DNA from 3 places in the Plantactinospora veratri genome. Region 3 is predicted to be linked to each of the others. Evidence: riboswitches for the same ligand, from Rfam matches in the RefSeq annotation. Region 3 holds a riboswitch; each other region holds the start of a gene.
What was found. A riboswitch is a leader RNA that binds a small molecule or an ion and turns the genes downstream of it on or off. The one in region 3 is predicted to bind S-adenosylmethionine.

Region 1 (6,846 bases), on a different contig from region 3:
GCGCTGGTGGCTGCGGAGCAGGTCGGGGTCGGTGAGCACGGCGGAGTCGCCGAGCGCCGCCCGCAGGTCGTCGAGAAGATCCGGCATGCCTGGCAGGCTAGTCGCCCGACGAGTACGTCGACCACGGTCGTTTCCGACCGTCGGGGAACACCTCGGACAACCCGGTCGACGCTCACTGGCGCCGCCCGGACGGGTTCGACCGGTTCGTCAGCGGGTAGTCCCCGCCATGCGCTCCGTCCGGGCCACCGTGGCCAAAACGCCCGTGGACCTCGATCGGGAGCGGATCGCCAACCTGGCGAAGGAGTTCCGGCAGCGGTCCCGGGCCACCGTGCGGGACCGCTGGCACGCCGTACGCTTCAACCTGGTGCTGGCGCTCCAGGCGGGGGTGGCGGCCGCGCTGGCCTGGGTCGGCTCGCACGAGTTCCTGGGCAACCCGTCGCCGGTCTTCGCACCGATCTCCGCGATCGGTACCCTCGCCTCCTCCGTCGGCCAGCGGCTCCGCCGGACGGTCGAGTTGATCATTGGCGTGGCGGTCGGCATCGGCATCGGCGACGCCCTGGTCTTCTCCGCCGGCGCCGGACCCTGGCAGCTCGGCGTGATCGTCTTCCTGGCGATCGTGGTCACCATCTTCCTCGGCGGTGGTCCGGCGGTGGTGACCCAGGCGGCGGCGACCGCGGTGCTGATCGTGACCGTCGAATCGCCGCTGCGGGGCACCATCGAGTTCCCCCGGGTCATCGACGCGCTGATCGGCGGGGCCGCCGGGCTCGTGGTGATCGCACTGGTGCTGCCGTTGAACCCGTTGCGCGTGGTGGACCGGGCGGCCCGGCCGGCCCTGGGCCGGCTCGCCGAGGAACTCTCCGAGACCGGGGAGGCGCTCAAGGTCCGGGATCCGGGCCGGGCAGAGGCCGCGCTGGACCGGCTCCGCGAGGTGGAGAGGCACCTGCAGGGCTTCGAGGAGGCGTTGGAGGGCGGCCGGGAGACCGCGATCCTGGCACCGGTGCGCTGGCACCGCCGGGGAGCGCTGACCCAGTACGTGGAGAGTTCCGAGTACATCGAGCACGCCGTGCACAACAGCGGGACCCTGATCCGGCGGGCGGTCACCGCGCTGGAGGACGAGGAGCCGATCCCGGAGGAGATGTCGAACGCGGTCACCATGCTCGCCGAGGCGGTACGGCTGCTGCGCCGGGACCTCGGGCACGGCGTACGCCCGGAGGCCGCCCGGGAGCAGGCGTTGCAGGCGATCGGCAAGGCCGGTCGGGCGTACGCCGAGGGGGTCGGGTTCTCCGGCAGCGTGGTGATCGCACAGGTGCGTACCACCGGCAGTGACCTGCTCCGGGCCACCGGCATCGAACGGCTGGAGGCGAACCAGCTCGTACGCCGGGCGGCGGGCGGGCACGCCGGAGAGGCAGCCGCGGAGGCCGCCCGGCAGCCCGACATGCCGCCGTCGGACCGACGCTCCGGTGGCCCCTCGTTCGGGATGGGCCCGGCACGTTGACCGTGGCGCCGCCACTCCGCCCGGCAGCGCGCCCGCACCGGGCGCGGACCACCGGGTGCCGGGCGCGGCGCAGGTCAGCGGGGGGCCGCCAGGGCGGTGAGCAGCCGGTCGACGTGCCCGGCGGTGCTGCCCAGCCCGATGCTCGCGCGCAGCGCGGTCGGCGGCAGGTCCGGCCGCCCGCTCCGGGCGGCCGCCTCGGCGAGCAGCCGCCGGGCCAGCGGGTGCGCACAGAAGAGCCCGTCCCGCAGCCCGAGCTGCCAGCGCTGGGCGAGGTCGGCCGCGACCGCCGCCGAGTCCCGGCCGGCGACCACGAACGAGACGATGCCGACCCGGGGCGCGGCCGCGTCGAAGGTACGCAGTTCGACCACCTCCGGCAGGGCGGCGAGCCCGGACCGCAGCCGGGCGAGCAGGGCCTGCTCGTGCGCGTACAGCGCGCTGCGGTCCGCCCCGGCCAGGGCAGCGCAGACCGCGGCCAGCGCCACCGCGCCGAGCAGGTTGGGCGTGCCCGCCTCGTGCCGGGCGGGCCCCTCGACCCAGCGCACGTCATGGGTGGCCGCCCCGACCCCGAGGGTCGCACCGCCACCGGCCAGGTACGGCGGGGCGGCGTCGAGCCAGTCCGCCCGTCCGGCCAGTACGCCGATTCCGAACGGCGCGTACAGCTTGTGTCCGGAAACGGCCACGTAGTCGACTGCCAGGGCGGCGATGTCCAGTTCGGCGTGCGGGGCGAGCTGGGCGGCGTCCAGCGCGATCCGGGCGCCGTGCCGGTGGGCGACCCGGGCCAGGTCGGCGACCGGCCAGCACTCGCCGGTGACGTTGCTGGCCCCGGTCACCGCGACCAGGATCGGTGCGCCGCCGCCGCTGCCCCGGCGCAGTTCCCGCAGTGCCGCGTCGACCGCTCGCACGGCGTCGGCGACCGAGCCGGGCACCGGCAACCGGACCGTACCGGTGGGCCAGGGCAGCAGGTTCGCGTGGTGCTCGGCGGCGAAGGTCACCACCCGGGTGCCGGGCGGCAGGGCCCGGGCCAGCAGGTTGAGCGCGTCGGTGGTGTTGCGGGTGAAGACGACGTGGTCGTCCGCGCGTGACCCTAGGAAGTCGCCGACCTGCTGCCGGGCCCGCTCGTACGCCAGGGTGCTGCGCCGGGAGAGCGCTCCGGCGCCCCGGTGCACGCTGCCGTACCAGGGCAGCAGCTCGGCCACGGCGTCGGCGGCGGCCTGCGCGCACGGTGCGGTGGCGGCGTAGTCGAGGTTGATCTGTCCCGGCACTCCGAGCACCCCGAGCGGCGCTGCCGGAGTCGACGTTGCCGGTGCGGTTACGCCGGTCGGCCGGGCGGGTGCGGAAACGACACTGGTGCTCATCGGGGATACCTCCGGTGGCCAGGGACCCCGGAGCGGGTGGGGACGGGGTCCGCGCTTGCCCGGTGCGGGCGCGCACCGAGCCCGGTCATCACCCGGGGCACCCCACCGCGAACCTCGACGAGGGTTGCCGGCCAGCAAGCCGGGGCTTGACGCTGGCGCTCGTGACCTGCCAGAGAGCATAACCGGCCCGGTTGTGGTCCGGCCGGGCTGGCCGGAGGAACTACGCTGATCACATGGCCGACACCCCGCCCGGTACGGCGGCGCCCCAGCCGCCGTCGCCGACCCCGCCGTGGCCGCCCGCCCCGTCGGGGCAGTTCCCGCCCCCCGCATTCGGCCTGCCGGAGGTGGCGGCGCCCGAGCGGCGCAGCCTGGCCCGGCTGTTGACGATGATCGGGGCGATAGCGCTGATCGTCGTCTGCGCGGTGCTGATGGCCTGGGAACTGGTGTCGCCGGCCGGGGTCACGCCGCCACTGATCGGGCTGGGCGCGGCGGCGCTGCCGGTGCCGGTACTGGTCGCCTGTTTCCTCTGGCTCGACCGGTACGACCCGGAGCCGGTCAAGTATCTCGCCTTCTGCCTCGGCTGGGGTGCGGCGGTCTCCACCTTCGCCGCGCTGCGCACCAACACCTTCGCGGCCGACACCCTCCAGCTCCCCCTCCCGGTGGTCGGGGTGCTGGTCGCGCCCTTCATCGAGGAGCTGACCAAGGCGCTCGGGCCGCTTCTGCTCCTGCTCTACCAGCGCCGCAAGTGGTCCGGGATCACCGACGGCATCGTCTACTGTGGTCTGTCGGCGGTCGGCTTCGCCATGGTCGAGAACATCCTCTACTTCGGCCTGCACGGCTACGCCGAGGGCGTCGACCAGTACGGCCCGGCCACCGGTGCGCAGAACGTCTTCGGGATCTTCATCCTGCGGGTACTGATCAGCGGCTTCGCCCACCCGCTCTTCACCTCGATGACCGGCATCGGGCTCGGCATCGCCGTCCGGTCGGCCAGCCGCCCGATCCGGATCCTCGCCCCGCTCGCCGGCCTGCTGCTGGCGATGATGCTGCACGGCGCCTGGAACCTGGCAGCGACCCTCACCCAGCTCTCCGGTGAGCCGCTGATCCTGCTCTACAGCTACCTCGGGCTGATGGTGCCGATCTTCCTGGGCGTGGTCGGCCTGGCCGTCTGGGTCCGGAGCTGGGAGGGCCGGCTCACCCAGCGCCGGCTCCCCGACTACGTCTCGACGGGCTGGCTCACCCCACCCGAACTGGCCGCGCTCGGCACCCTCGGCCGGCGGCACGCGGCCCGCCGCTGGGCCCGCCGGATCGCCGGTGAGGAGGGCGCCAAGGCGATGCGCGCGCTCCAGATCTCCGCGACCCGGCTCGCCCTGCTCCGGGACGGGCTGGTGCGTGGGCTGGAGCGCCGGCCGGCGCAGCTCGCCCGCAAGCTCGACGAGGAACGCCGGCTGCTCGACGCGATCCAGGCCGCCCGCAGGGTCTTCGTCGGCCGGGATCCGCAGGCACCGGCGGGAATCTGGGACGGATCCCGCTACCACCTGTCCTTCCCGGACGGCTCCCGCCGGACCCTGCCGGCGCCGGCCGAGCCGGTGGTACCGATCCCGGTGGTCCTGGTGGCGCCCCCGCGCCCACCGGCTCCGGTCTACCCCGCCCCCGGGTACGGCCCGTACGGCGGACCGCCGGCCTCGTACCCCGGAGCACCCGGCCCGTACGGCGGACCGCCCGCACCCGGCTCCGGGCCGGTCGGACCCTGGCCGGGGCCGTACCGGCGCTGACTCCGAGCGTCAGTGGCGGCGGGCGGCCGGGCGCGTCACAGGTAGAGGCCGGTGGAGTCGGTCTCTACCCGCTGGGCGGCGACGGCGTGCACGTCGCGTTCGCGCAGCAGCACGTACTCCCGGCCGTGCAGCTCGACCTCGGACCGGTCGTCGGGGTCGAAGAGCACCCGGTCGCCGGAGACGATGGAGCGCACGTTCGGACCGACACCCACCGCGGTCGCCCAGGCCAGCCGCCGGCCCATCGAGGCGGTCGCCGGGATGACGATGCCGGCGGTCGAGCGCCGCTCGCCCTCGCCGCCGTCCGCCCGGACCAGCACCCGGTCGTGCAGCAGGCGGATGGGCAGGCCGTTGTCGTTGGTTTCCTCGGCGGTCACGACCGGAACGGTACCGCGTGCCACCTCGGGCGGGTCGCCGGTGTCACCCCCCGCCGGCCGTCCGAGCCGGCCGGTCAGGGTGCGGCTACCGTAGGAAGGCCGGTTCCGCCGTGGGAGGTGCGCTTGCGCCGTTTCGAGCAGCTACGAGCAAGGATTCGTCGCGCGTACGCGTTCGGACGTTCGTCGGACCCGTCCGGCGGGCACACCGATCCGGCGGGGGTGAGTCCGGCCGCCACGCCCGAGGCGGCGCCCGTCCCGCCGCCGGTCGGGGGCGAACCGGCCAGGGAACTGCACCCGTCGACGTCGAGCCGGGACGACGCGGACGTACCGCACGCGCTGCGGATCGCCGCCGCCTGGTCGTGGCGGCTGATCGTCATCGGCCTGGTCGCCTGGGCACTGCTGCGGCTGGTCGGCGCGGTCCGGATCGTGATCATTCCGTTGGCGATCGCGCTGCTGCTCTCCGCCCTGCTGGCCCCGCTGGTCGGGCTGCTGCTCCGGGCCCGCTTCCCCCGCTCCCTGGCCACCGCGGTGGTGCTGGTCACCGGGCTGGCCGCGGTGGTCGGCACGCTCACCCTGGTGGTCAACGAGTTCATCCAGGGCGTACCGGACCTCAGCCGCAACGCCACCAGCGGTATCCGGCAGATCCAGGAGTGGCTGAAGACCGGGCCGCTGCACCTGTCGGACAACCAGCTCAACTCGTACATCGAGCAGGGCGAGCAGTGGATCAACGAAAACACCCAGTCGTTGACCAGCGGGGCGGTCTCCACCGCCGCGACCGTCGCCGAGCTGCTCACCGGGGCGCTGCTGGTGCTCTTCGCCACCTTCTTCTTCCTCCGGGACGGCGAGAAGATCTGGCGCTTCCTCGTCCGGCTGCTCCCGGTGGCCGCCCGGTGGCGGGTCGACGACGCCGGCCGGGCCTCCTGGGCGACGCTGGTCGCGTACGTCCGGGCGACCGTACTCGTCGCGTTCATCGACGCGGTCGGGATCGGCATCTTCCTGGTCATCTTCGACATCCCGTTCGCGTTCCCGCTGGCCGCGCTGGTCTTCCTCGGCGCGTTCATCCCGATCGTCGGCGCCACCCTCTCCGGCGCGGTGGCGGTGCTGGTCGCCCTGGTCGACAGCGGCTGGGTGACCGCGCTGATCATCCTCGGCGTGGTGATCGGGGTGCAGCAGGTCGAGGGACACATCCTGCAACCGCTGATCATGGGTCGGGCGGTGGCGATCCACCCGCTCGCGGTGATCGTCGGGATCGCCGCCGGTGTCGTGCTGGCCGGCATCGTCGGCGCCCTGGTCTCGGTACCGCTGATCGCGGTGCTCAACACCGCCGTCCGTCGACTGGCGCACCGCCGCCCGCCCGCGGTGCCCCCGGACGCCGTCGTGGTCGCCGCGAAGGCACCGTAACCGCCCCGGCGCGGAGCGGCTCAGGACTTGCCGAGTCGCTCCAGCGCGCCCCGGGCGACCTCCGGCCGGGTCGTGTACCAGAACGGTGGCAGCGACTTCCGCAGGAAGGCGCCGTACCCCCGGGCGGTCTCCAGCCGGGAGTCGAGTACCGCCACCACGCCCTTGTCGCCGGTCGACCTAATCAGCCGGCCGACCCCCTGCGCCAGGCGTACGGCGGCGACCGGGACGCTCACCGAGGCGAAGCCCGAACCGCCGGACGCGTCCACCGCCGCCGCCCGGGCCGCTGCCAGTGGCTCGTCCGGGCGCGGGAACGGCAGCCGGTCGATCACGACGAGCTGGCAGGAGTCACCGGGCACGTCCACGCCCTGCCAGAGCGACATCACCCCGAAGAGGCAGCTCGCCCGCTCCTGCCGGAAGCGGCGGACCAGCAGCGGCAGCGCCTCCTCGCC
Region 2 (6,846 bases), on a different contig from region 3:
TGGAGGAGACCGGCGAGGAGGCCGGGCACCGGCTGACCCCGCTGGGCCGCCGGCTGGCGCAGCTTCCGGTCGACCCCCGGCTGGCCCGGATGGTGCTGGAGGGCGAGCGCAACGGCTGCGCCACCGAGGTGTCGGTGATCGCCGCCGCCCTCTCCATCCAGGACCCCCGGGAGCGGCCCGCCGACAGGCAGGCCCAGGCTGACCAGGCACACGCCCGGTTCACCGACAAGGAGTCGGACTTCGCCGCCCTGCTGAACCTCTGGCGCTATCTCCAGGAGCAGCAGCGGGCGCTCTCGTCCAGCGGTTTCCGCCGGATGTGCAAGGCCGAATACCTCAACTACCTGCGGGTCCGGGAGTGGCAGGACATCCACTCGCAGCTCCGCCAGGTGCTGCGGACCACCGGCGGCGCGGCGCCCGACGGCCGGCCGGGCCGGGGCCGGGGCGGCGGCGACTCCGCGACCGACGGCCCCGCCACGGGTACGCCGACGGCACCGGCCGGCGACGCGACCCCGGAGGACGTCGACACCGACCGGATCCACCAGTCGCTGCTCGCCGGACTGCTCTCGCACGTCGGGCTGAAGGAGACGCAGAAGAACGAGTACCTGGGCGCCCGGGGGGCCAAGTTCGCCCTCTTCCCGGGCTCGGCGCTGTTCCGCAAGCCGCCGCGCTGGGTGATGGCCGCCGAGCTGGTCGAGACGTCCCGGCTCTGGGGCCGGGTCGCCGCCCGGATCGAGCCGGAGTGGGTCGAGGCGCTGGCCCAGCACCTGGTGAAGCGGAGCTACAGCGAGCCGCACTGGGAGAAGAAGCAGGCCGCGGTGGTGGCCTTCGAGAAGGTCACCCTCTACGGCATCCCGCTGGTCAGCGGCCGGAAGGTCAACTTCGGCCGGATCGACCCGGTGCTGAGCCGGGAGCTGTTCATCCGGCACGCACTGGTGGAGGGCGACTGGCAGACCCACCACCGGTTCTTCCACGACAACCGCGCCCTGCTCGACGAGGTCGAGGAGTTGGAGCACCGGGCCCGGCGCCGGGACATCCTGGTCGACGACGAGACGCTGTACGCCTTCTACGACCAGCGGATCCCCGCCGAGGTGGTCTCCGGCCGGCACTTCGACGCCTGGTGGAAGAAGACCCGCCGGGACCGGCCCGACCTGCTCACCTTCGACCGGCAGATGCTAATCAACGAGGGACGGGGCGCCCTCGACGCGGCCGACTACCCCGACGAGTGGCACTCCGACGGGGTGGCGCTGCCGCTGACGTACCGGTTCGAGCCGGGGACGGAGACCGACGGGGTGACGGTGGACATCCCGCTGCCGATGCTCAACCAGGTCGACGCGGAGAGCTTCGACTGGCAGGTACCCGGGCTGCGCGAGGAACTCGTGGTGGCGCTGATCCGGTCGCTGCCGAAGGCCGTACGCCGCAACTTCGTCCCGGTGCCGGACTACGCCCGGGCGGTGCTGGCCTCCATCACGCCCGGCCGGGAGCCGCTGCTCGACGCGCTGACCCGGGAACTGCGCCGGATGACCGGGGTGACCGTGCCCCGGGACGCCTGGGACGTCGAGCGGCTGCCGGCGCACCTGCGCCCCACCTTCCGGGTGGTCGGCGAGGAGCGGCAGACCGTCGCCGAGGGCAAGGACCTGCCGGCGCTGCAACGGCAGCTCACCACCCAGGTACGCCGGATGGTGGCCGCCGCCGCCCCGGACGTCGAACGGTCGGGGCTGCGGGAGTGGAGCATCGGCACGCTGCCGCGCTCGATCGAGCAGGACCGGGCCGGCTACCTGGTGACCGCCTATCCGGCCCTGGTCGACGAGGGCGACACGGTCGGGGTACGGGTCTTCGAGACCGAGGCCGAGCAGGGCCGCCAGATGTGGGCCGGCACCCGGCGGCTGCTCCGGCTGACCCTCGGCTCGCCGCAGAAGTTCGTCTCCGGCCGCCTCTCCAACGAGGCGAAGCTGGCGCTGAGCCGCAACCCGCACCGCAACGTGCAGGAGCTGCTCGACGACGCCGCCGACGCGGCGGTGGACAAGCTGATCGCCGATGCCGGCGGGCCGGCCTGGGACGCCGAGGGTTTCGCCGCGCTGCGCGACCGGGTCCGGGCGGATCTGGTCGACACCACCGTCGAGGTCGTCGACCGGGTACGCCGGGTGCTCGCCGCCGCCTACGCGGTCGAGCAGCGGCTGGCCCGGACCAACAACCTGACCATGGTGGCGGCGCTGGCCGACATCCGGGCCCAGCTCTCCGGGCTGGTGCACCGCGGCTTCGTCACCGAGACCGGTTACGCCCGCCTCGCCGACCTTCCCCGCTATCTGACCGCGATCGAGCGCCGCCTCGACCGGCTGCCGCAGAACCCGCAGCGGGACCGCGACCAGCAGGCCCGGATCGCCCAGGTGCAGCAGGAGTACCGGGAGATGGTCGACGCGCTGCCGCCGGCGCGCCGGGGTGCCGACGCGGTACGGCAGATCCGCTGGATGATCGAGGAACTCCGGGTGAACGTCTTCGCCCAGGCGCTCGGTACGCCGTACCCGATCTCGGAACAGCGGATCTACCGGGCGATGGACGTCGCCGAGGCGGGCTGAGCCCCCGCACCGGCCGGGCGGCGCGGCGGGGTGGGTGGCGAGCGACACAGCCATCCCGGCCCTGACCAGTTGGAATGTCGGGGACCTGGTTGAGTAGGCTGTGCTCCGGCCATCCAGAGCGACCGAGAGACCTGGCTCGTCGACGTCGCAGCAACCCCCCACCGTGGGTGCGGGTGCTACCGCCAGGATCGATGGAGGTTCCGTAGTGCGCAGCATCCGAGCCGGGCGGGCGAGCCGGCTGCACGTCGTCTGGCACCGGTGGCGTCGACACGTCGACCTCTGCCGGACCAGCACCATGCTCTGTCGGGCCTCGGCCTGACCGCGACCGCCGGTCGGCGGCATTCCGACCATCTCGTCAGCACCCCCTGAGCGACGCCGTCCCGCACTGCCCATGACCTGACCGGTCGGGTGGTCCTTCGGCACACCGTCGCCGGATATTTCATGGAGTTTCAGCACAATGCGCATCAACTCACTCGCCACCCGCCTCCTCTCCGGGGTCGCCGCCGTCGCGCTGCTCGGTGCGGTCGCCGCCTGCGGCGGCTCGTCGTCGGGCGACACCGCCGACAACCCCTACGACCTGCTGCAACCCGGGACCCTGCGGGTCGGCACCCTGACCGACGCACCGCCGAACGTCTTCCTGAAGGACGGCAGGTTCACCGGCTTCGACAACGATCTGATGACCGCCGTCGCGGGCAAGCTCGGGCTCAGGGTGGAGTTCGTCGGCACCGAGTTCTCCGCGCTGCTCGCCCAGGTCAACAACCACAAGTTCGACGCCGGCTCGTCGTCGATCACCATCACCGAGGCGCGGCGCAAGACCGTCGACTTCAGCAACGGGTACGACTTCGGCTACTTCGGACTCGACGTGCCGGCCGGCTCGCCGATCAGGAGCTTCGCCGAGCTGAAGGGCAAGCGGGTGGTCGTGGTGCAGGGCACCGTGCAGGACGACTACGCCACCAAGGAGGGTCTCGACCCGGTCCGGGTACCCGACTACAACGGCGCGATCAACCAGCTCAAGTCGAAGACCGCCGACGCCTGGATCGCACCCGCCGAGATCGGCGAGAAGTCCGCACAGGAGAGTGGCGGCAAGATCGTGCTGGTCGAGAAGCAGCTCAGCTCGGCGCCGACCGCGTTCGCGGTGGCCAAGGGCGCCGACCCGCTGCGCGAGGCGCTGAACTCCGCACTCGACCAGGTGATCGAGGACGGCACCTGGACCCGCCTCCAGGAGCAGTACTATCCCGGGCGGCCGGTGCCGGAAAGCTTCAAGCCGGGCAGCGGCACGGTGACGTACCCGCCGGTCAAGGCCGGTCCGACGAGCCCGGCCGCCACCCCGGCGAGCTGACCCGGCCCGCACACCAGACAGTCGCCGGCCGGCCGCCCCCGGCCGGCCGGCGACTCCGGATCCGAGACAGGCGAGGCGATGGAGACCCTGGCGACGCTGTGGGAGACGTTCTTCGACTGGGAGTCGATGCGCGAGGCACTGCCCGAGATGCTCACGGTCGGGCTGCCCAACACGCTGCTGCTGGCGCTGCTCTCCGCCATCGTGGGGACGCTGCTCGGCATGCTGCTGGCGATGGCCGGGCTGGCCCGGACCCGGTGGCTGCGCTGGCCGGCGCGGATCTACACCGACGTGTTCCGGGGACTGCCGGCCGCCGTCACCATCCTGCTGATCGGGGTCGGGCTGGCACCGCTCGGGCTCGCCTGGTGGGGCCCCAACCCCTATCCGCTGGGCATCCTGGCGCTGTCGCTGATCGCGGCGGCGTACATCGGGGAGATCTTCCGGTCCGGCATCCAGAGCGTGGAGGCCAGCCAGCTGGAGGCGACCCGGGCGCTGGGACTGTCGCACGGCGCCGCCATGCGCCTGGTGATCATCCCGCAGGGCGTACGCCGGGTCCTGCCGGCCTGGGTCAACCAGCTCATCGCACTGATCAAAGACTCCAGCCTGGTCTACTTCCTCGGCCTGGTGGCCAGCCAGCGGGAACTGTTCCGGATCGGCCAGGACTATGCGGCGAACACCGGCAACGAGTCCGCGCTGCTGCTCGCCGGGCTCTTCTACCTGGTCATCACCGTGCCGCTGACCCACCTGGTCAACTGGGTCGACCGGCGGCTGCGCGACGGCCGGGCCGGTGGCCCGGAACCCGACGAGGAGGATCCGGTGGCGCTCGCCGGCGAGACCGCGCTACCGACGGGTGGAAGGGGAACCCAGCATGCCTGAGTCTGTCACTCCGACGGTGTCGGCCCGACCGGACGGGGCAGGTCCCGGATACGAGTCGGTCAGCGTCGCGACCCGCGACGTACATCTCGCGTTCGGCCGGAACCAGGTGCTGCGCGGCATCGACCTCGAGGTCGGCCGGGGCGAGACCGCCTGTGTGATCGGCCCCTCCGGCTCCGGGAAGTCCACCCTGCTCCGGGTCGTCAACCGACTGCTGGAGCCGGACCAGGGCGACGTACTGCTGGACGGTGTGAGCGTGCTCGACCAGGATCCGGACGCGCTGCGCCAGCGGATCGGCATGGTCTTCCAGCAGTTCAACCTCTTCCCGCACATGACGGTGCTGCGCAACGTCACGCTCGCGCTCCGGCAGCTCAGGAAGCTTTCCAAGGACGAGGCCACCGAACTGGCGCTGCGCCAGCTCGACCTCGTCGGGCTCCGGCACAAGGCGGACGTACGACCCGGCCGGCTCTCCGGCGGCCAGCAGCAGCGGGTGGCCATCGCCCGGGCACTGGCGATGTCGCCCCGGGTGATGCTCTTCGACGAGGCGACCTCGGCGCTCGACCCGGAACTGGTCAAGGGCGTGCTCTCGCTGATGGCGGACCTGGCCGGTCAGGGCATGACGATGCTGGTCGTCACCCACGAGATGGGCTTCGCCCGGCAGGTCGCCGACCAGGTCGTCTTCCTCGACCGCGGTCGGGTGGTCGAGGCCGGCCCGCCGGCACAGATCTTCGAGGACCCGCGCAGTGCCCGGCTCGGGCAGTTCCTCTCCCAGGTCCTCTGATCGGTCCGGTGTGCCGTCTCGGTGTGCCTTCCCCGGTCAGCCGCGCGGCCTGACCGGGAGCGCCGACAGGCCCCGGAGCAGCAGGCTGGACCGCCAGCCGATCTCCTCCGCCGGTACCGCCAGGCGCATCCCGGGAAACCGGCGGGCCAGGGCGCCGAAGGCGATCTGCCCCTCCAGCCGGGCCAGCGGTGCGCCGAGGCAGTAGTGGATGCCGTGCCCGAAGGCGAGGTTGGGGGTGGGCGGGCGATCCAGGTCCAGCCGGTCCGGCTCCGGGAACCGGTCCGGGTCCCGGTTGGCCGAGAGCAGGGCCACCAGCACCGACGCGCCCTGCGGAATGGTCCGGCCGCCCAGCTCGACCGGCTCCATCGCGGTCCGGAACGAGGCGTTCTGCACCGGGCCCTCGTAGCGCAGTACCTCGTCGATCGTCCCGGGTAGCAGCGCCGGTTCGGCCACCACCCGGGCCCAGCGCTCCGGTTCGGCCAACAGCAGCAGCATGCCGTTGCCGATCAGGTTGACCGTGGTCTCGTGCCCGGCGATCAGGAAGAGGTAGACCATCGAGACGAGTTCGTCGTCGGTGAGCCGGTCACCCTGCTCGTGCACCGCGATCAGCGCGGAGAGCAGGTCGTCGGCCGGCTGCTCACGCTTGGCCGCCAGCAGCGTACGGATGTAGCCGACGATCGCGGTCAGCGCGGGCGGCAGCCCGGCCGGGTTCATCGGGCCGGTCACGATCGCATCCGTCCAGCGCCGGAAGTCGGCCTGGTCCTCGGCCGGTACCCCGAGCAGCTCGCAGATCACCTGGATCGGCAGCGGGAAGGCGAACCGGTCGATCAGGTCCACCTGTTCGGCGTCGGCGATGCCGTCCAGCAACTGCTCGGTCAGCTCCTCGATCCGGGGGCGCAGTGCGGCGACCCGGCGTGCGGTGAACGCGCCGGAGACCAGCCGCCGCAGCCGGGTGTGGTCGGGCGGGTTCAGCGCCAGCATGTGCCGGCCCACCGCCCGGGCCACGTCGTCCGGGATCATCCCCCGGTAGTTGAACCCGCCGGCCGAGGTGGCCTTGGCCAGCCGCGGGTCGCTCAGTGCCCGCTGGGCGTCCTCGTAACGGGTGACGACCCAGGCGGTGACGCCGGTCGGCAGCTCGACCTCCACGACCGGGTTGTCCCGGCGCAGCTCGGCGAGGACCCGGTGCAGATCGGCGGCGATCCCGAACGGATTGGCGATGGTCGACATTCGTCTCCCCAGACGACGAGTGGACGGCCCGCGGCCGGAGCGGCTCCGGGCTCCCT
Region 3 (6,846 bases):
GTGCCGGGTCATCTCCCGGTACGCGTAGGCGAGCGCCTCCAGCGCCCGGTCCAGCGCGTGCGCGCCGCCGGCCTGGAAGGCCATCACGAACGCCTGCCCGGTGGTCGCGTGCACCGCGTTGGCCAGCTCGAAGACGTGGGCGTGCAGCCGGGCGAGGATCTCCAGGCAGACCCCGACCCGGGTCTGCGGCCCGGCGTCCCGCCAGGCCGGCAGCGCGGTCGCGGCGGCGGCGAGCAGCACCTCGGAGTCGGCGTGCGGGTAGCTCACCCCGAGGTCGATGCCGAACGGGCTCGCCTCGGTGGCCACCCAGTCGCCGGTGCCGGGCTGGTCGAGCGGGAACTTGCCGCCCAGGTACGCCCGGAACGCCGCCTCGCCCTCGGCGGCGGCGGTCTCGCCGTAGACCCGGGGGCTGGGCGACTCGGGGTACGCGGACCAGTAGGAGCGTTCGGTGATCGCGGTGAGCGCCCGTTCCAGGGTGTCGGTGTGCCGGGCGAAGAAGGGGTGCGGGGTCTCCGTCATCCCGCCATCATGCCGCACCGGCCCGGCCGGTCCCAGCCTCCGCACCCGGGGCGGGCGCCGCTGGTCAGAGGGTTACCTGCCAGGTGTTGAGCCCGGCGACCGCCCGGAAGCCCAGCGCCTCGTTGATCGAGATCATGTAGTCGTTCGACGCCGCGTTGTAGGTGTCGACGACCCGCAGCGCCGGCTCGTGCTCCCGGATGTGCCGCAGGTTGTCGACCTTGATCACGGTGCCCAGGCGGTGTCCCCGGTGCGCCGGCTCGACCAGGGTGATCTGCTGGAAGGCGTGCCAGTCGCAGCTGGTGTTCATGCCGATCCCGGTCCAGGCCACCAACCGGCCGGTGGCGTCGTGCCGGGCACCGCTGTTGTACCAGTACTGGCCGCGCTCGTGGTACGCCTCCTCCATCTCGCGCAGCCGGCCCACGTCCGGCCGGGCCGCCTCCCAGGTCAGGTCGCCGAGCGGCGCGTCGCTGATCAGGCGGCTGTCGAGGTAGGCGACGTCCTCGGCGTACTCGTCGGGGGTGGCGCCGCGCCAACGCACGATCGAGTAGCCCTCGGCCCGGGCCAGTCCCTCGGTCAGCAGCCGGTCGAGTTCGGTCTCGTCGAGTGTGGTCAGGTCGAGCCGGCGGCGTATGTCGGCCAGCGCCGGTTTGGCACCCATCGCGGCGGCGAAGGCGTCGCCCGGTGTCGTCGGCGCGGCCTCGGGGCTCATGTTCGCCACCTCGCCGATGATCCGCTTGCGGCCCTCCTGGCGGACCAGCCGCACCGCCTGCTCGTAGAGCGCCCGGCCGACGCCCCGGCGGCGGTACTCCGGGTGGACGGCGAGCACCAGCCCGGCGTTCTCCAGGTTCTCCCGCTGGGGCAGCGAGACTGCCAGGTAGCCGACGGCCACCCCGTCGAGATAACCCAGCGCGTGCCGGTCCTCGTCACCCGGCCACGGTCGCCGGAGCGCGGCGAAGAAGCGCTGCCGGGACAGCGTCGGCACGTCGGGCTGGTCGACGGTGCGCGCGGAGGACTCGATCTCGTACGCCCGCTCGGTGGCGGCGACGTCGGCGACATCCAGTGGGGTGACCACGGTATCCATGCTCTGCAGAGTGCCGCTTACACGAAAGGGGCGCGACCGAATATCGAGGAACCGTCACCCGGATCGGCGGATTCGCGTTGAGCCGAAGGGCGGGCGACGACGTCGGCCCGACCGGGCGAGAGAGTTTGGTCGGGAGGACGCCCGCACAACGCCTCCGGCGCTGGGTCGTAAGAGCTTTGAAAGTCTACGGCGGTGCGTCCTCCCGCACGGAGCATCTTGCGACGTGCAGATGCAGTCGTCAAGTCCCCTTCCGCGTGTTTTCGTTACGGGCGGCAAAACAGCAGCTACGCACCGCATCCGTACCGCCGGGTCCGGGTCTCCGCCGATGGAACCGAACGATTCCACCTGCAAGTTGCACGTGCATCTGCCCGGGCACGGTTCGGGCAGATCCAAAAAATTCTTCCGGAAAATTCAGCCGAGCAGACCCGCGTCGCGGGCCGCCCGCAGCGACGGCTTGACCCGGTACGTCGGACCGACCTGTGCCGCCACCGCGTCCAGGGTCTTGAGACCCTCGCCGGTGTTGTAGACGACCGTCTCGGCATCCGGGTCCAGCCGGCCGCTCGCCACCAGCTTGCCGAGTACGGCCACGGTCACCCCGCCGGCCGTCTCGGCGAAGACGCCGGTGGTCCGGGCCAACTGCCGGATGGCGGCGCGGATCTCGTCGTCGTCGGCGTAGTCCATCCAGCCACCGGTACGGCGCACCGCCTCCAGGGCGTAGAACCCGGCGGCCGGGTCGCCGATGTTGAGCGACTTGGCGATCCCGGTCGGCCGGACCGGGGTGATCACGTCGGTGTCGCCGTGCAGCGCGACCGCGATCGGGTTGCAGCCGGCCGACTGGGCGCCGAAGACCTTCCAGCCGTTCGCCGGCGCCTCGACCAGTCCGATCTCGACCAGCTCGCTGAACGCCTTGTCAATCTTGGTGAGCAGCTCGCCACTGGCCATCGGGATGACCACCTGCTCGGGAATCCGCCACCCCAACTGCTCGGCCACCTCGTAGCCCAGCGTCTTGGAGCCCTCGGCGTAGTACGGCCGGACGTTCACGTTCACGAACGCGGTGTCGGCGAACTCGTCGGTCTCGACCAGCTCGCCGCAGAGCCGGTTGACGTCGTCGTACGAGCCGTCGATCGCGACCACGTCGCCGCCGTAGACGGCGGTGGTCACCACCTTGCCCTGCTCCAGGTCACCAGGGATGAAGACGATCGACGGCACCCCGGCCCGGGCCGCGTGCGCGGCGACCGAGTTCGCCAGGTTGCCGGTCGAGGCGCAGGCGAACCGGGTGAAGCCGAGGCCACGGGCGGCGGTCAGCGCCACCGACACCACCCGGTCCTTGAACGAGTGGGTGGGATTGGCGCTGTCGTCCTTGACCCAGAGCGGCGCCCGGATGCCCAGTTCGGCGGCGAGGCCGGCGGCCGGGACCAGCGGGGTCAGCCCCGGGTCGAGGGTGACCCGGGTGGTCGGGTCCTGGCCGGTCGGCAGCAGCGCGGCGTACCGCCAGAGGTTGTCCGGGCCGGCCTCGATGTCGGCCCGGGTGACCCGGGCCAGGGTCGCGGCGTCGTAGCCGACCTCCAGCGGGCCGAAACACTCGTAACAGGCGTGCTGCGCGATCAGCGGATATTCGGTGCCGCAGCCGCGACAGACGAGAACGCGGGCGGGATTGGGGGCCACCGGGCTGGTCTGGCTGGGGGTCGCGTCGATGATCGACGTCATGGCGATAGCCGTCCTCTCATCTTTCCCTGGCGCCGCACCGCGCGGCGGGGACGGATTTGGCACCTGCTCCGCCGTGGAGTGGTTGCCGGGGCGTCGTCGGGCCGTATCCCTCAGCCCCTCTGGATGAGGTATGAAGTTGTGCCGACAGTCTACGGGCACCGCCAGCCGCTGTCCCGGGTCTGTTCGCGGTGTGAGGAAGATCCCCACGCCGGACCACCGGACCGCCGTCGAGCGCCGGCTGAAATAGTTACCCCGGGCTGACGAGAACTCGGGTACGGCCACCGTCCGGCCGGGCGGGACGGGAGCACGGCGGTGCAGGACGGGAGCGTGACGGTGCGGGACGCGATGCGGGCCGGAGACGCGATGCGGGCCGGAGACGCGATGCGGGCCGGAACGGTCCGGATCGCCGGGGCGGGCGGCGACGAGATCGAGGCGTACCTGGCCCAACCTCTCGACGCCAGGCCGCACGGCGGGGTGGTGGTGATCCACCACATGCCCGGCTACGACGAGGCGACCAAGGAGATCACCCGTCGGCTGGCCAGCTACGGGTACGCGGCGATCTGCCCCAACCTGTACTCCCGGGAGGCACCCGGCGCCAGCCCCGACGACGCGGCGGCGGCGGCGCGGGCCGCCGGCGGCGTACCCGACGACCGGCTCGTCGGCGACGTCGGCGGCGCCGCCGAGCACCTGCGCGGGCTACCGGCCTCGAACGGCAGGGTCGGGGTCATCGGGTACTGCTCCGGTGGCCGGCAGGCGTTCCTGGCCGCCACCCGGCTGCCGCTGGACGCCGCCGTCGACTGCTACGGCGCGTTCGTGGTCGGCGACCCGCCGGACGACTTCCCGCTGGCGGTGCGGCCGCTGTTCGACCAGGCAGGCAGGCTCTCCTGCCCGCTGCTCGGGCTCTTCGGCGCCGAGGACCGGTACCCCGCACCGGCCCAGATGGACGAGCTGTCCCGGGAGCTGACCCGGCTCGGCAAGCCGCACGAGTTCCACACCTTCGCCGATGCCGGGCACGGCTTCTTCGCCGTCGACCGGCCCAGCTACCGGCCGCTGGCCGCCACCCAGGGGTGGCAACGGGTCCGGGACTTCTTCGACCGCCACCTGAACGCCTGACCGGGACGAATCCCGTCCGTCCCGAGCCCGAGGAGGCCGGCATGTGCACGTACGTCACGGTGAAGCGCGAGGTCGACGGCAGCGGCAAGGGTGCCGGCGGCTGGTTCCCGGTCAGCCACACCTGCGTCTACGTGGACCATCCGACGCACGCGCCGTACGCACACACCCTCAACATCGACTTTCTGAACCCGGCCGCCGGCCCGGGGGCGCGGGTCGCGGTCGAGCTGACCGAGGAGTCGGCGCTCGCCCTGGTCGAGGCGATCCAGGCCGCCCTGGCCGCCGCCCCGGCCGGGCTGGCCAGCCGCGACCAGAAGGTCTGACCCGGGTTTCCGCGAGCGGCGCCACAGGCACCTGCCGACCGGACGCTCCGCGGGCCGTGTCGGGCCGGGCCGGCTCAGAGCGACCGGGACTGCCGCACCAGGGCCCGGCCCACCCCGGCCACCGCGACGACGGCGACCACCCCGAGCAGCAGGCAATGCGGCCAGACCTCCGCGAACCCGCGCAGCAGCGCCTCCCGGAGCGCGGTGACGCCATGGCTGACCGGGTTGACGACGGCGAGGATCCGCGGCACCGTACCGAGGTTCTCGATCGGATAGAACGACGGGCTGGCGAAGAGCAGCAGCGGCACGAGTACGTTCACCAGCACGGTGAACCGCTGCGCGTCCCGGACCACGGTGGCGAGCAGCAGGCAGAGCGCGTTGAAGGCCAGCGCGGCGAGCAGCGCCACACAGAGCAGCGCGGCCCAGCGGTCCGCCGGCCAGCGAACCCGGAACAGCGCCGCCGAGGCCGCCAGCGCGGCGACCGTCTGCGCGGAGACCAGGGCGGAGCCGGCGAGCAGCTTGCCGGCGACGTACTGCCACCGGGTCAGCGGGTACGACCACAGCTCCAGCGCCATCCCGTGCGCCCGTTCCCGCACCAGCGCGGTACCCGAGGTGGTGGCGGCGGAGAGCAGCGCGGAGAACATCAGCGCCGGGATGACGAAGTCGGGATAGCCGACCGTCCGGCCCCGGTAGGTCACCGTACCGATCAGGTCGGCGAGCGAGGTGGCGAAGAGTGCGATGTAGACGGCGCTCGGCACCACCGCGAGCAGCAGGTCGCCCCGGTCGCGGGTGAGCAGCAGCCACTCCCGCCGCAGCGTCGCGGTGAGTCCGGAGCCGTGCCAGGGCGGCGCGGCGGTGTCGTCGTCGGCCAGGCCGGTCAGGCTCACCGGGTGGTCACCTCCGATCGGGTCAGGGCCACGAAGGCCTCCTCCAGCGAGGCGGTCGCCAGCTCCACGCTGTCGACCGGGATCCGCTGGTCGGCCAGTTCGGCCAGCAGCCGGGGCAGCCGCCGCCGGAGGTCCGGTCCGGTCAGTACGATCTCGTTGCCGCTGCGGGCGGCGGCCAGCCCCAGCCGCAGCGCACCGGCGGCGATCGCCGGCCAGCCGTCCACCGATCCGCTCCGCAGCACCGCCCGCGCCTCGCCTCGTTCGTCGCGCAGGTCCGCCGGGCTGCCGTCCCGGATCAGCCGCCCGTGCCGCAGCACCAGCACCCGCTCGGTGTTGCGCTCCACCTCGTCGAGGTAGTGGCTGGTCAGCACGATGGTCAGCTCGTGCTGCCGGCGCAGTTCGTTCAGCGCGGCCCAGACCCGTCGCCGGCCCTCGACGTCCAGCCCGGCCGACGGCTCGTCCAGCAGCAGGATCCTCGGCACCCGGAGCAGCGCCCGCACCAGTTGGAGCCGGCGTCGCTGTCCGGCGGAGAGGGTCTGCGCGGGCCGGTCCTCGGTGCCGGCCAGTTCGAAGGCGCCGAGCAGTTCCTCGGCCCGGGAACGGGCGCGACGCCAGGGCAGGCCCCGGAACGCGGCGGCGACCCGCAGGTTGTCCCGGACCGACAGGGTCAGGTCGAACGGCCCGGACTGGTGCACCACCGCCACGTCCCGCTTCGCCCCGCCGTCGGGCTGGCGGCCGTGCACCAGGAGCCGCCCGGAGCTGGCCGGGCAGGCCCCGCAGACCAGTTTGAGCAGGGTGGTCTTGCCGGCGCCGGCCGGGCCGAGCAGCCCGACCGCCTGGCCGGGCGGAATGTCGAAGGTCAGCCCGTCGACCGCCGGGGCGGCGGCGCCGGGATACGCCTTGACCAGGTCCGTCGCGGCGATCGCCGGGGTCATGGCGCACCGTCGAGCGCCGGCTGCGGGAATCCCGGCAGCGGGGGTACGCCGAGCGTGGCGAGAATGGTCCGGATCGCGCTCACCGGGCCGGTCTCGGACAGTGGCGGGCCGGTCCGCAGGTGGTGGTCGACGTCGCCCGGGGCGATGACCGGCTGGGCGTCGTCGGGTCCGTCCACCGGTGCGACGCCGCCCCGGCCGCCGGGCAGGGCCGGTGAGCCGAAGCGGCAGCCGAGCACGATGTCGAGCCGCTGTGCCGGTCGGGCCGGGCGGCTCCGGCCGGCCAG

Region 1: another riboswitch for S-adenosylmethionine. It lies ahead of V1634_RS30900 (aminotransferase class V-fold PLP-dependent enzyme); the one in region 3 lies ahead of thrC (threonine synthase).
Region 2: another riboswitch for S-adenosylmethionine. It lies ahead of V1634_RS32715 (ABC transporter substrate-binding protein); the one in region 3 lies ahead of thrC (threonine synthase).

The regions. Positions count from the first base shown of each region.
Region 1 is NZ_JAZGQL010000033.1:8,592-15,437, forward strand. Features, by position in the region: gene V1634_RS30890 (FAD-binding oxidoreductase) at 1-87, opposite strand, end outside; gene V1634_RS30895 (FUSC family protein) at 263-1,495, shown strand; gene V1634_RS30900 (aminotransferase class V-fold PLP-dependent enzyme) at 1,570-2,850, opposite strand; SAM riboswitch class IV at 2,897-3,017, opposite strand; gene V1634_RS30905 (PrsW family intramembrane metalloprotease) at 3,084-4,622, shown strand; gene V1634_RS30910 (GroES family chaperonin) at 4,658-4,996, opposite strand; gene V1634_RS30915 (AI-2E family transporter) at 5,120-6,397, shown strand; gene V1634_RS30920 (ATP-dependent DNA helicase) at 6,418-6,846, opposite strand, start outside.
Region 2 is NZ_JAZGQL010000036.1:43,804-50,649, forward strand. Features, by position in the region: gene hrpA (ATP-dependent RNA helicase HrpA) at 1-2,573, shown strand, start outside; SAM riboswitch class I at 2,680-2,771, shown strand; gene V1634_RS32715 (ABC transporter substrate-binding protein) at 3,031-3,912, shown strand; gene V1634_RS32720 (amino acid ABC transporter permease) at 3,991-4,785, shown strand; gene V1634_RS32725 (amino acid ABC transporter ATP-binding protein) at 4,778-5,563, shown strand; gene V1634_RS32730 (cytochrome P450 family protein) at 5,600-6,790, opposite strand.
Region 3 is NZ_JAZGQL010000001.1:480,423-487,268, forward strand. Features, by position in the region: gene paaN (phenylacetic acid degradation protein PaaN) at 1-519, opposite strand, end outside; gene V1634_RS02170 (GNAT family N-acetyltransferase) at 584-1,600, opposite strand; gene thrC (threonine synthase) at 2,012-3,307, opposite strand; SAM riboswitch class I at 3,321-3,437, opposite strand; gene V1634_RS02180 (dienelactone hydrolase family protein) at 3,620-4,420, shown strand; gene V1634_RS02185 (DUF6295 family protein) at 4,462-4,740, shown strand; gene V1634_RS02190 (ABC transporter permease) at 4,815-5,627, opposite strand; gene V1634_RS02195 (ABC transporter ATP-binding protein) at 5,624-6,562, opposite strand; gene V1634_RS02200 (S24/S26 family peptidase) at 6,559-6,846, opposite strand, start outside.